DNA from 3 places in the Clostridium sp. 001 genome. Region 1 is predicted to be linked to each of the others. Evidence: riboswitches for the same ligand, from Rfam matches in the RefSeq annotation. Region 1 holds a riboswitch; each other region holds the start of a gene.
The links. Region 1 has a riboswitch for cyclic di-AMP ahead of B5S50_RS09650 (cell wall hydrolase). Riboswitches for the same ligand answer to the same signal wherever they lie in the genome.
Positions count from the first base shown of each region.

Region 2: another riboswitch for cyclic di-AMP. It lies ahead of ablA (lysine 2,3-aminomutase); the one in region 1 lies ahead of B5S50_RS09650 (cell wall hydrolase).
Region 3: another riboswitch for cyclic di-AMP. It lies ahead of B5S50_RS13305 (LysM peptidoglycan-binding domain-containing protein); the one in region 1 lies ahead of B5S50_RS09650 (cell wall hydrolase).

Region 1 is NZ_CP020473.1:2,106,210-2,109,497, reverse strand. It holds gene trxA (thioredoxin) at 101-418, shown strand; gene B5S50_RS09655 (NAD(P)/FAD-dependent oxidoreductase) at 517-1,374, shown strand; gene B5S50_RS09650 (cell wall hydrolase) at 1,421-1,945, opposite strand; cyclic di-AMP (ydaO/yuaA leader) riboswitch at 1,948-2,075, opposite strand; gene cdaA (diadenylate cyclase CdaA) at 2,210-3,061, shown strand; gene B5S50_RS09640 (YbbR-like domain-containing protein) at 3,028-3,288, shown strand, end outside.
Region 2 is NZ_CP020473.1:1,031,438-1,034,725, reverse strand. It holds gene ablA (lysine 2,3-aminomutase) at 1-1,246, opposite strand, end outside; cyclic di-AMP (ydaO/yuaA leader) riboswitch at 1,396-1,527, opposite strand; gene B5S50_RS04605 (GGDEF domain-containing protein) at 1,772-2,392, shown strand; gene B5S50_RS04600 (aspartate/glutamate racemase family protein) at 2,538-3,230, opposite strand; gene B5S50_RS04595 (PLP-dependent aminotransferase family protein) at 3,245-3,288, opposite strand, start outside.
Region 3 is NZ_CP020473.1:2,843,068-2,846,355, forward strand. It holds gene B5S50_RS13305 (LysM peptidoglycan-binding domain-containing protein) at 819-1,580, opposite strand; cyclic di-AMP (ydaO/yuaA leader) riboswitch at 1,588-1,725, opposite strand; gene B5S50_RS13310 (DUF116 domain-containing protein) at 2,181-3,288, shown strand, end outside.

The DNA.
Region 1 (3,288 bases):
TTTCATTAAATTTATAGACTAAAAACGTTGACCTAGTAGATAATATATTATAAAATATAATTAAAGACAATACCCCTACGGGGTATAAGGAGGGCAAATAATGGTAGAGGAAATAAAAGATCAAAATTTTTCGCAATCAATTGAAAATGCACCTACTCCTGTAGTTGTAGATTTCTGGGCTTCATGGTGTGGACCATGTAAAATGCTTTCTCCTGTAATAGAAGAAGTTTCAGATGAGTTGTCGGGAAAAGCAAAATTCTTTAAGTTAAATGTAGATGAGAATCCTGTTACAGCAGCGCAATTTAAAATTGCAAGTATTCCAACTGTAATGGTATTTAAAAACGGAAATATGGTAGATAAATTTGTTGGATTCAGACCAAAAGATGCAATAAAAGATGCTTTGGAAAAACATATATAGTTTAAACTCTGTTTACGTGTTAAAATGGCAAATTGACAATTTAGTTAATTTGTCATTTTAACTATGGAATTAGAAAACAAAAACTGGAGGTGGTAGTTATGAGTAATAGATATGATATTGCTATAGTAGGCAGTGGTCCTGCGGGACTGTCAGCAGCAATTAATGCGAAAATAAGAAATAAGAACATAATTATTTTTGGAAGCAGCGAGCTCAGTGGTAAATTGATAAAAGCACCTAAAATAGATAATTACCTAGGGCTTCCTGATATAACAGGAATACAGTTAAAAGATAGATTTCAGCACCATGTGGCAAACATGGGGATAGATATAACTTATGAAAGAATAAATACTATATATGCTATGGGACAATATTTTGGTATTGCTGTAAATGAAAAAATGTATGAAGCAAGTGCAGTCATATTGGCAACTGGCATTGAATATACAAAAGCATTAAAAGGAGAAGAAGAATTCCTAGGCAGGGGAGTTGGATATTGTGCTACCTGTGATGCCCCTCTTTATAGAGGGAAGATCGTTACTATAATAGGATATAATAAAGAAGCTGAAGCAGAAGCCAATTATGTAAATGAACTGGCTAAAAAAACATACTATATACCAATGTATAGAGAAAGCTTAAATTTAAATGAAAATGTAGAAATAGTAAGAGATAAGGTAGTGGAGATATCTGGAGGAAATAAAGTAGAAAAGGTAATTTTGAAAAGCAAGGAAATAGTTACAGATGGAGTATTTGTTTTAAAGGATAGTATAGCGCCAGATAAATTGGTACCAGGACTTATTATGGAAAATGGACACATAAAAGTAGATATGAATATGAAGACAAATATTGAAGGTTGTTTTGCAGCAGGAGATTGTGTGGGGAAACCTTATCAGTATATGAAAGCCGCAGGACAGGGACAGGTAGCAGCACTAAATGCTGTCTTTTACATTGATAAAAATTAATTAAAAAAGCCCCCTCATCTTTTAAAAAAAGATAAGGGGAGCTTTTTCAATTAGCTACAAAAAATACATGATGCCCTATAGTTCTCATATTTCTTTTATCTATGTTTTTCATCCATTGAGATGTGGCTATTTGGGGATTATAAAAGAAAATAGATTTACCTGAAGGATCTATACCCTTTAGAGCCTGAGAAACTGCACTATAACTGCTTTCATTTGGAGATGCATTTATAGTACCATTTTTGACACAGGAAAAAGCACCCCTTTGTTTTATAACACCTTCTACTGTCTTTGGAAACTCAGGGTATTTTAATCGGTTTAGTATTACGGAAGCTACTGCTACCTGGCCTTCAAAGGGTTCTGAATTGCTTTCAGCATAAACAACTTTGGCCATTAAATCAACATCATTTTGAGTTATATATATCTTTTGATCAGAGTAATTAAACACTTGCACGACTTCTTCTTGACCATTAAATAAATTGGAACTGGTACTGTCGAAATTCTTTGCAGTTACTTTAGAAAAAGGAATAAGTAACAGCAAAGAAAAAAGTATTAAACAAAAAATTTTTTTCAATCTAATCCTCTCCTTATTACCGACGGGGTTAGCTGACGGGTTCGGTAAAGGCATAACCTACGTAAATACGATTCACCCCAATGTTACTGGTTTCCCCGCGTTTTTAGTAAAACTTAGGCTAATGATATTGTACCCATATAAAAAAATAAAATACGATAAAAATGTATTTTATTAAAATTTTATAAAATAATCTATTACGTGATATAAACAATATCAAATAGTGTATAATTTAAATATATATTTATTGACAGGGTGGTGAGATGGGTGGAATTATTGCAAATGACAGCTAATTCAATAAGAAATATAAGTATATCTTCCGTTATGGATATATTAGTAGTATCATATATACTCTATAAAGGATACATGCTTATAAAAGAAACTAGAGCTGAACAGCTTTTAAAGGGAATTGTACTCATAATATTTCTTATACCAATAAGCAGCTTTTTTAATTTAACTATGCTCAATTGGATACTTACCAAGACCTTGACCATAGGCGTCCTTTCTATTGTTATTATATTTCAGCCGGAAATTCGTCGGGCACTGGAACAGTTAGGAAGAACCGCTTTTAATGATAAACATATTTTAGAGGACGAAGAGACTATGGAAAAGGTTATAACAGAAATTGCAAATTCAGTAGGTAATTTATCTGAAAGCAAAACAGGGGCACTTATTGTAATAGAACAAGTTACTGGGCTTGGAGATATAATAAATACTGGTACTAAGATAGATGCTTTGGTATCATCTGCACTTCTAGAAAATATATTTGTAGTAAATACTCCACTGCATGACGGTGCAACTGTAATAAGAAATAATAGAATAGTTTCAGCAGGGTGTTTTTTGCCGCTTACTAGTAATAACGATTTAAACAAAAAGTTAGGCACGAGACATAGGGCTGCAATTGGTATATCAGAGAATTCTGATGCACTTATCATAGTGGTTTCAGAAGAGACTGGTACTATTTCTCTTGCCATGAATGGAAGGATTACAAGGAATTATACAAAGGATAGGTTGAAAAAAGTTCTTATAAATATAATGAAAAATAGATTTCAGAAAAAGAGTACATGGAGAGAGAGGGTGATTGGGTGGAAAGAAAAAATAAAAGGGACCAAATCCTAGTAAAAATATGCTGCGTAATAGCGTCATTTATTTTATGGTTGTACATATTCAACGTAGAAGATCCTATGAGGGAAAGAAAGATTGTGGTACCTGTTACTATAGTGAATAAAGATGCACTTGCTCAATCAAAACTTGTACAAATAGATAATCAATCCGCTAATATATCTCTTTTAATAAAGGGTAATGCTTCCAATGTATACTCAGTAAAACCATCAGATTTTAAATTA
Region 2 (3,288 bases), 1.1 Mb from region 1:
TCCTTCTCATTCTAAAATTATCTTTTGGAATTAAGCAAGTTTTTTCATTTCTAAAAAGTTTTTCCAGCCCTTTAGACTCATAATTTTTAAATTTATCACATATTCCGCAATGTTTACATTTATGGGATTTATCAGAAGGCTCCGTGTAGGTGCACAATACTCCTTCATAGTTTCTAAGAATTAGTTTGTCAGGTGATTGAGAAACTACATATTGAGGATTAATAGGTATTTTACCGCCTCCTCCAGGGGCATCAATTACAAAAGTGGGAACTGCAAATCCAGAAGTATGTCCACGTAATAATTCCATAATTTCGATACCAGCGGATACAGGTGTTCTAAAATGTTCTATTCCTTCAGATAAATCGCATTGATATATATAATAAGGTCTTATTCTATTAGCTACTAATTTTTGTACAAGGCTTTTCATAATGTATGGGCAGTCATTTATATTTTTTAGAAGTACAGATTGATTTCCAAGAGGAATTCCAGCGTCAGCAAGCATATTACAAGCTAATATTGAGTCCTTGGTTATTTCATTTGGATGATTAAATTGTGTATTAATCCAAACTGGATGATATTTTTTTATAATATTGCATAGTTTAGAAGTTATCCTTTGAGGCATAACAACAGGAACTCTTGTACCAATTCTTATCACTTCAATGTGATCTATTTTACTTAATTCTTTTAATATAAATTCTAATTTTTCATCTGAAACACATAGTGCGTCTCCACCAGATATTAATACATCACGTACTTCTTTATGAGCTTTTATATATTTGAAAGCTCTTATCAAATTACTGGTTGACAAAGTTTTATCAGTATGTCCTGCAAAACGTCTTCTTGTACAATGTCTGCAGTACATAGAACATTGTTGGGTAATAAGTAGAAGGACTCTGTCTGGATATCTATGTGTCAATCCTGGAACTGGTGAATCAAGAGTTTCATGTAATGGATCATTGCTGTCACATTTAGAAATTTCTGTCTCATAAATTGTCGGAATTGCCTGTCTTCTAATTGGACAATTATAGTCATTAGGGTCAATTAATGTAGCATAATAGGGTGTTATTGCCATTCGTAATTTCTTCAGACTTGCTTGTACACCATCTTTCTCTTGATTAGTAAGATTTACAACTTGTTCTAATTCTTCTAATGTCGTAATTCTATTAGAAATTTGCCATTCCCAACTGTTCCATTCGTCTGGGGAAGTATTTCTCCATAATGGTATGTCTTTATAGTTTCTTTGCAAGTTAAAAAACTCCTTTCAAAAGTTCGTGATTTGTAAGATGATGCTTAATCACTGCAAAAAATAATAAGTTGCAGAGAAGTAAAATGCAACTTATTAAATCTACTAATTATATTTATAGTAAAAAAAGTACAAAATATATATTATATATTGAAACTTCCCTTCAATGATTACGAGATTAGCTGACGGATTCGGATCGAAGAAATTAACCCTACCTATCACGTGGATAAGATTCACCCCAAAAATTGGTTCTCCCGCTCAAAGTGATTAAGCATTATCAATATTTTAAATTATGTATATAAGTATATCATAGTAACATATATATGTCAATGTATATATGTTACTATACTAAATTCAAATATATACTAAATTAAATATATTTTTTACTGGAATAGTTTTAGATTTGAAATTATAATTATAGATGGAATTATAGTATTATATATTTGAAAAATTAATTTTAATCATAAAATACTAATACTGAAGTGTAATAAATAAATTAATTAAAGATCATATATGGAGGTTGTTTTGATGAATAGGGAGCTTGTTTCTAAAGAGTATATTGTATCTAGAATGGAGGAGTTGATATCAAAAAATGAAGGCCCTTTTAGTATTGTAATTGCAGATATTGACAATTTTAAAAATATAAATAATTTATATGGAAATGATATTGCAGATAAAGTAATAGAAAAGCTTATATTAATTTTAAATAATAATTTGTTACCTGAAGATAGTATTTATAGACATGGTGATGAATTTAATATATTACTTGCAAAACAAGGTGCTGAAAGGGGATTTATGCAATTAGAGGAAATAAGGAGGTATTTATCAGATAATACATTTGACATAAGTGATAATATGAAAACAGAAGATATTTATTTTACTTTAAGCTTTGGAATTGCAAGTTATCCAAGAGATGCTAAGAATGTAGTTGAACTTTTTAGAGTAGCAGATAGTGCTTTGTTTAGGGCTAAAGAACTGGGCAAAAATAGAATATGTCTTTCTGAAGCAGAAAGTATGGTTTTAAAGTCTAACTATTTTACAAAAACACAACTTGATAGACTTTCTAGACTTTCTAAGTCAACAGATAGAACTGAAGCATTTCTTTTAAGAGAGGCTCTTGATGATTTGTTTAAAAAATATAGTAAATAATGTTTGTTATAAAAATAAAAGGCGTTTTATTTTATAATAGGATGGCATAGGTATTAAAATTAATATAAGAACAGCAGTTAATTACTTTTGCTGCTGTCCTTATATTAGAATATCAGTTATAGTATAAAGTATTTCTTTAGTTTATTTACTTTAAAGCAAACTTAACAGCAGAAACAGCATGGATTGTTGTTGTATCAAATATTGGAATATCTACGTCTTTTTGTTGTATCAAAAGAGGTATTTCGGTACAGCCAAGAACTATTCCTTCAGCACCATTTAAATGCAGCTTGTTTATTATTTGCTTATACTTTTCTTTTGATGAATTTTTTATTACACCTTTACATAATTCATTGTATATGATTTGGTGAATAACTTCTCTATCATCTTCATCTGGAATACTTACGTTTATATTGAATTTATCTTTCAAAACTTTTTTATAAAAATCCTCTTCCATAGTAAATTTTGTTCCAAGGAGTCCTACAGTTTTTATATGTTTTTCAATTATTTTTTTACCTGTAGCTTCTGCTATATGTAAAACCTTGATTCCAGCTTTGCTTTCTATATCAGGAGCTAGTTTATGCATTGTATTAGTACATATTATGATAAAATCAGCACCGCCTTTTTTAAGACTTTGAGCAGCATTAACCATTATATTTGATAATTCCTTCCACTTATTTTGATGTTGAAGAATTTCTATTTCATTAAAGTCTACTGAATATAATATACATTCAGCTGAATGAAGTCCTCCTAAAGTCTTCTTAACAGTTTCATTTATAATTCTGTAATATTCCAAAGTGGATTCAAAACTCATACCGCCTATTAAACCAATTTTTTTCAATTTAAACATCTCCTTTAAATTATTTCAGATATACTAAGTTGCAATAACTTTATACCTT
Region 3 (3,288 bases), 740 kb from region 1:
TACTCTGGATATTTTTTACAAACTTTAGCTCGTTAAATATTTTGATAAGTCTAAGCAAAAAATTCTAGAAAATCTAAGGACTTTTGAAAACTCGTACCTCAGACAATTCAAAAGTTCTAAAATTTTAAGAATTTTTTCCAAGACTTATATACAAAATATTTAAAAGAGCTTCATTATTGTAAAAATATGCCTACGTATAAGTCGATTTTTAAGTTGTGAATCTACATATAGATACTTAACTCTATAATTAAGTTTATCCAAATTGCCAGTTTGATTTAAATGATAAAGTTATAAATTCAACTAAGATTTATAATTAGTAATTTTGAGTAATTATAGATTTAGCTTTAAACTTTACGATCTATAAATCGTTAATTCTAGAATGCAGCCTTTCTAAAGTGCTAATTGGGTTTTAAATTTTACTATTTATATTGAGGTATTCTAGTTTGAAATTTGAACTTATACCCGAAAATAATGCTGACAAAATTGAAGCACACTTAAAAACTTTTTTTATAAGTCTTAGTGAGGTATTTTAGAAAACCTTAGAAGCTTATATATGTCTGAGGTACGAGTTTATATAAGCTTCTTTAGATTTTCAAAATACCGAACTTTAGACTTATAAACAGAGTTCTTGGCATAAGGTTGAGTTTTAACTCCACCTTATGCTTAGAAATCGTTATCCAGGGACGTAGTCGCTCTTTACTCCCACTTTCAGAAGAAGTGGGAGTATTAGAGCGAGTAGTCATCGGATAAAAAGTTTTTAGTATGATGAAATTTGTCAGCATATGAACTGGTATAAGTGGACTTTCAATCTAGAAATTCTAGTATGTGAATACCAGTTTTCCAACTCTTAAAGCAATGGGCTTTGACCAGAGCCAACTATTTGTAGTGGAATCATCAAAATAATAAATAGCTCCTTTTGTTGGATCAGAACCATATAATGCTTCTAAAGCAGCCTTTCTAGAACTATCAGAAGCAGGCTTGTTTATCCATCCATTTAATACTGGAGTAAATTGATAATATCCATAGGATACTTGGTATATTACATCTTTTAGTGTAGATGGAAACTGAGAACTTTGAACTCTATTTATAACTGCAGCGGCTACGGCTACTTTAGCAGTATAAGGTTCACTTTCTGCTTCAGCAGTTACAAGTCTTGCAAGCAAATCTACCTCGCTGTCAGTACAGGAAATTATATATTTTGGAGAGGTTGTTACATTAAAAACATAACCTGCAGGAATGTTTAATACTTGTCCAGGGTAAATATAACTGCTTACATTACTATTGGCAGCAATTAAAGTGTCAAGAGATATTCCAAATTTTTTTGCTATCAAGTAAAGTGTGTCAGAGGCTTGTACAGTATAAGTCTTTGAATTAACATATAGAGCTTGACCTGGATATATGCTATTTCCACTTAAACTATTATCATTAATGATTGTAGTTGCATTTGTTTTAAATAATACTCCTATTTTAAATAAGGAGTCACCAGGTTTTACAGTGTAACTAGCTGCATGTACTTGGGTAAAAGATAATGTGCACAGAAATGCGGCAAATAACATTGTCCTGATTTTTTTAAAATTCATAAATATAGATCCCCCTTAATTTTGCCTACGAGGTTAGTTGACGGGTTCGGGATTGGGATACCCCTACTTTTTAGTAAAAAAGATTAACCCCAAAAAAATAATTATCCCCCGCATCTCATTCTTGAGATTTAGGCTTGTCTATGTTTGCTATTCTAACAGTATTTCCAGAACATATCCATATTAAATAGATGGGACTATTGACATAAACTTTCAATTTTACACTATCAATTGCTTGAAACATAACTCAACTTTCGCAGTTTAAAAATATTGCGAAGCAAAGCTTTGCAAGTTAAGAATTAATAATGAAAAATTAATAGTGAAGGATGATTTTTAGCTATCGCAAAAAATCTTTAAATTTATATAAATCAACAATGTTTCGTTTTAGCGAAACGAGTGGTGAAAAGCTTAATTAAAGATTTTTGGTAGTGTAACGGAAAAAAATCCACATTAACTATTAATTCTTCATTCTTAACTATTAATTAAAAAAGTTCTATATATGAAAATTGATAACATAACTTCTCCTTATTAAAAGTGATAATATAGTTATATAACAAATAGTTATATAACAAAAATTCAAAAGTGATTAAATAGGAGAATATTATGGAAAATTGTATAACCTATTTTCTTAGAGATGAATCTAAAAATTCAAATGAATATTACAAATGTATATCCAATTTTTCAAATGAAGTTATCGAAAAAATTGAAATCGAAGCAAATAATATAATAGAAGATTTTATAAATTTTATTAAGAATAATAGTATAGAAGAACTTAGAAGTAGAGAAGAGTATGAACTTGAATTTCTAATCATTGGAGTTCTATGGAAAACCTATATAACAAAAGCTTTAAATGCAGATAGAATGTCCTTGAATGTTTTAAAACTTCTATTTAATTTGAGGACAAAATCAAAATTTTTAAGGAAAAGTGTGGACAATTTAAGGGGAAGGCTTGCTTGTAAATATCTTTTAAAGAAAGAAGTAGAGCCTTCTTCTGTGTCTTATGATGAAAGTGACTTTGAAAAATTACTACTCTGGTTAATTGCTTCAGGGGAATTCAAGTATGAGTGCAGGAGAATGAACACATGGCTGCTATTTTTAAAAAATAACAGTGAAGAATATATTATAAAAGTAAACAAGCGTGCCTTTAAAATATCACTGTGGTTTGAAAAAAGATCTATGGAGGTACTTGGATTATATACTCCAAATGTACAGAAATTTTTAAACACCAACTATAGGTCCTATGGAATAAGAGAGGATAATGTTTTCTGTGGTAGGAAGGAAGTTGAGTACCATCTAAATATGGTTGGAGCAGAGATATTAAGTAATGCATTTAGAAAGTTATTTGTTAAGACAAAGGAAAGAAAAGTACTCCTGCCTGCTTGCATTTGCTTGAAACCGGAAGGGGTATGCAAGAGAAAAAAGGTCAAAGATGGTTTCTTGTGTGGAAATTGTTCTAAAAGCTGCAGGGTAAATGAGCTTACGAAGCTTGGTAAATCCCATAACTGCCAGGTTCTAATTGTTCCCCACGAAACTGATGCCTTTTCAAATGCAAAAAATATTAGATATGGAGATGTAGGCGTTGTAGGCGTAGCATGTGTACTCAACCTAATAGAAGGTGGGTTAAAGGCTAGAAACTTAAATCTTGTCCCACAATGTGTTATCCTTGATTATTGCGGATGCAAAAATCATTGGGATAACAATGGAATACAGA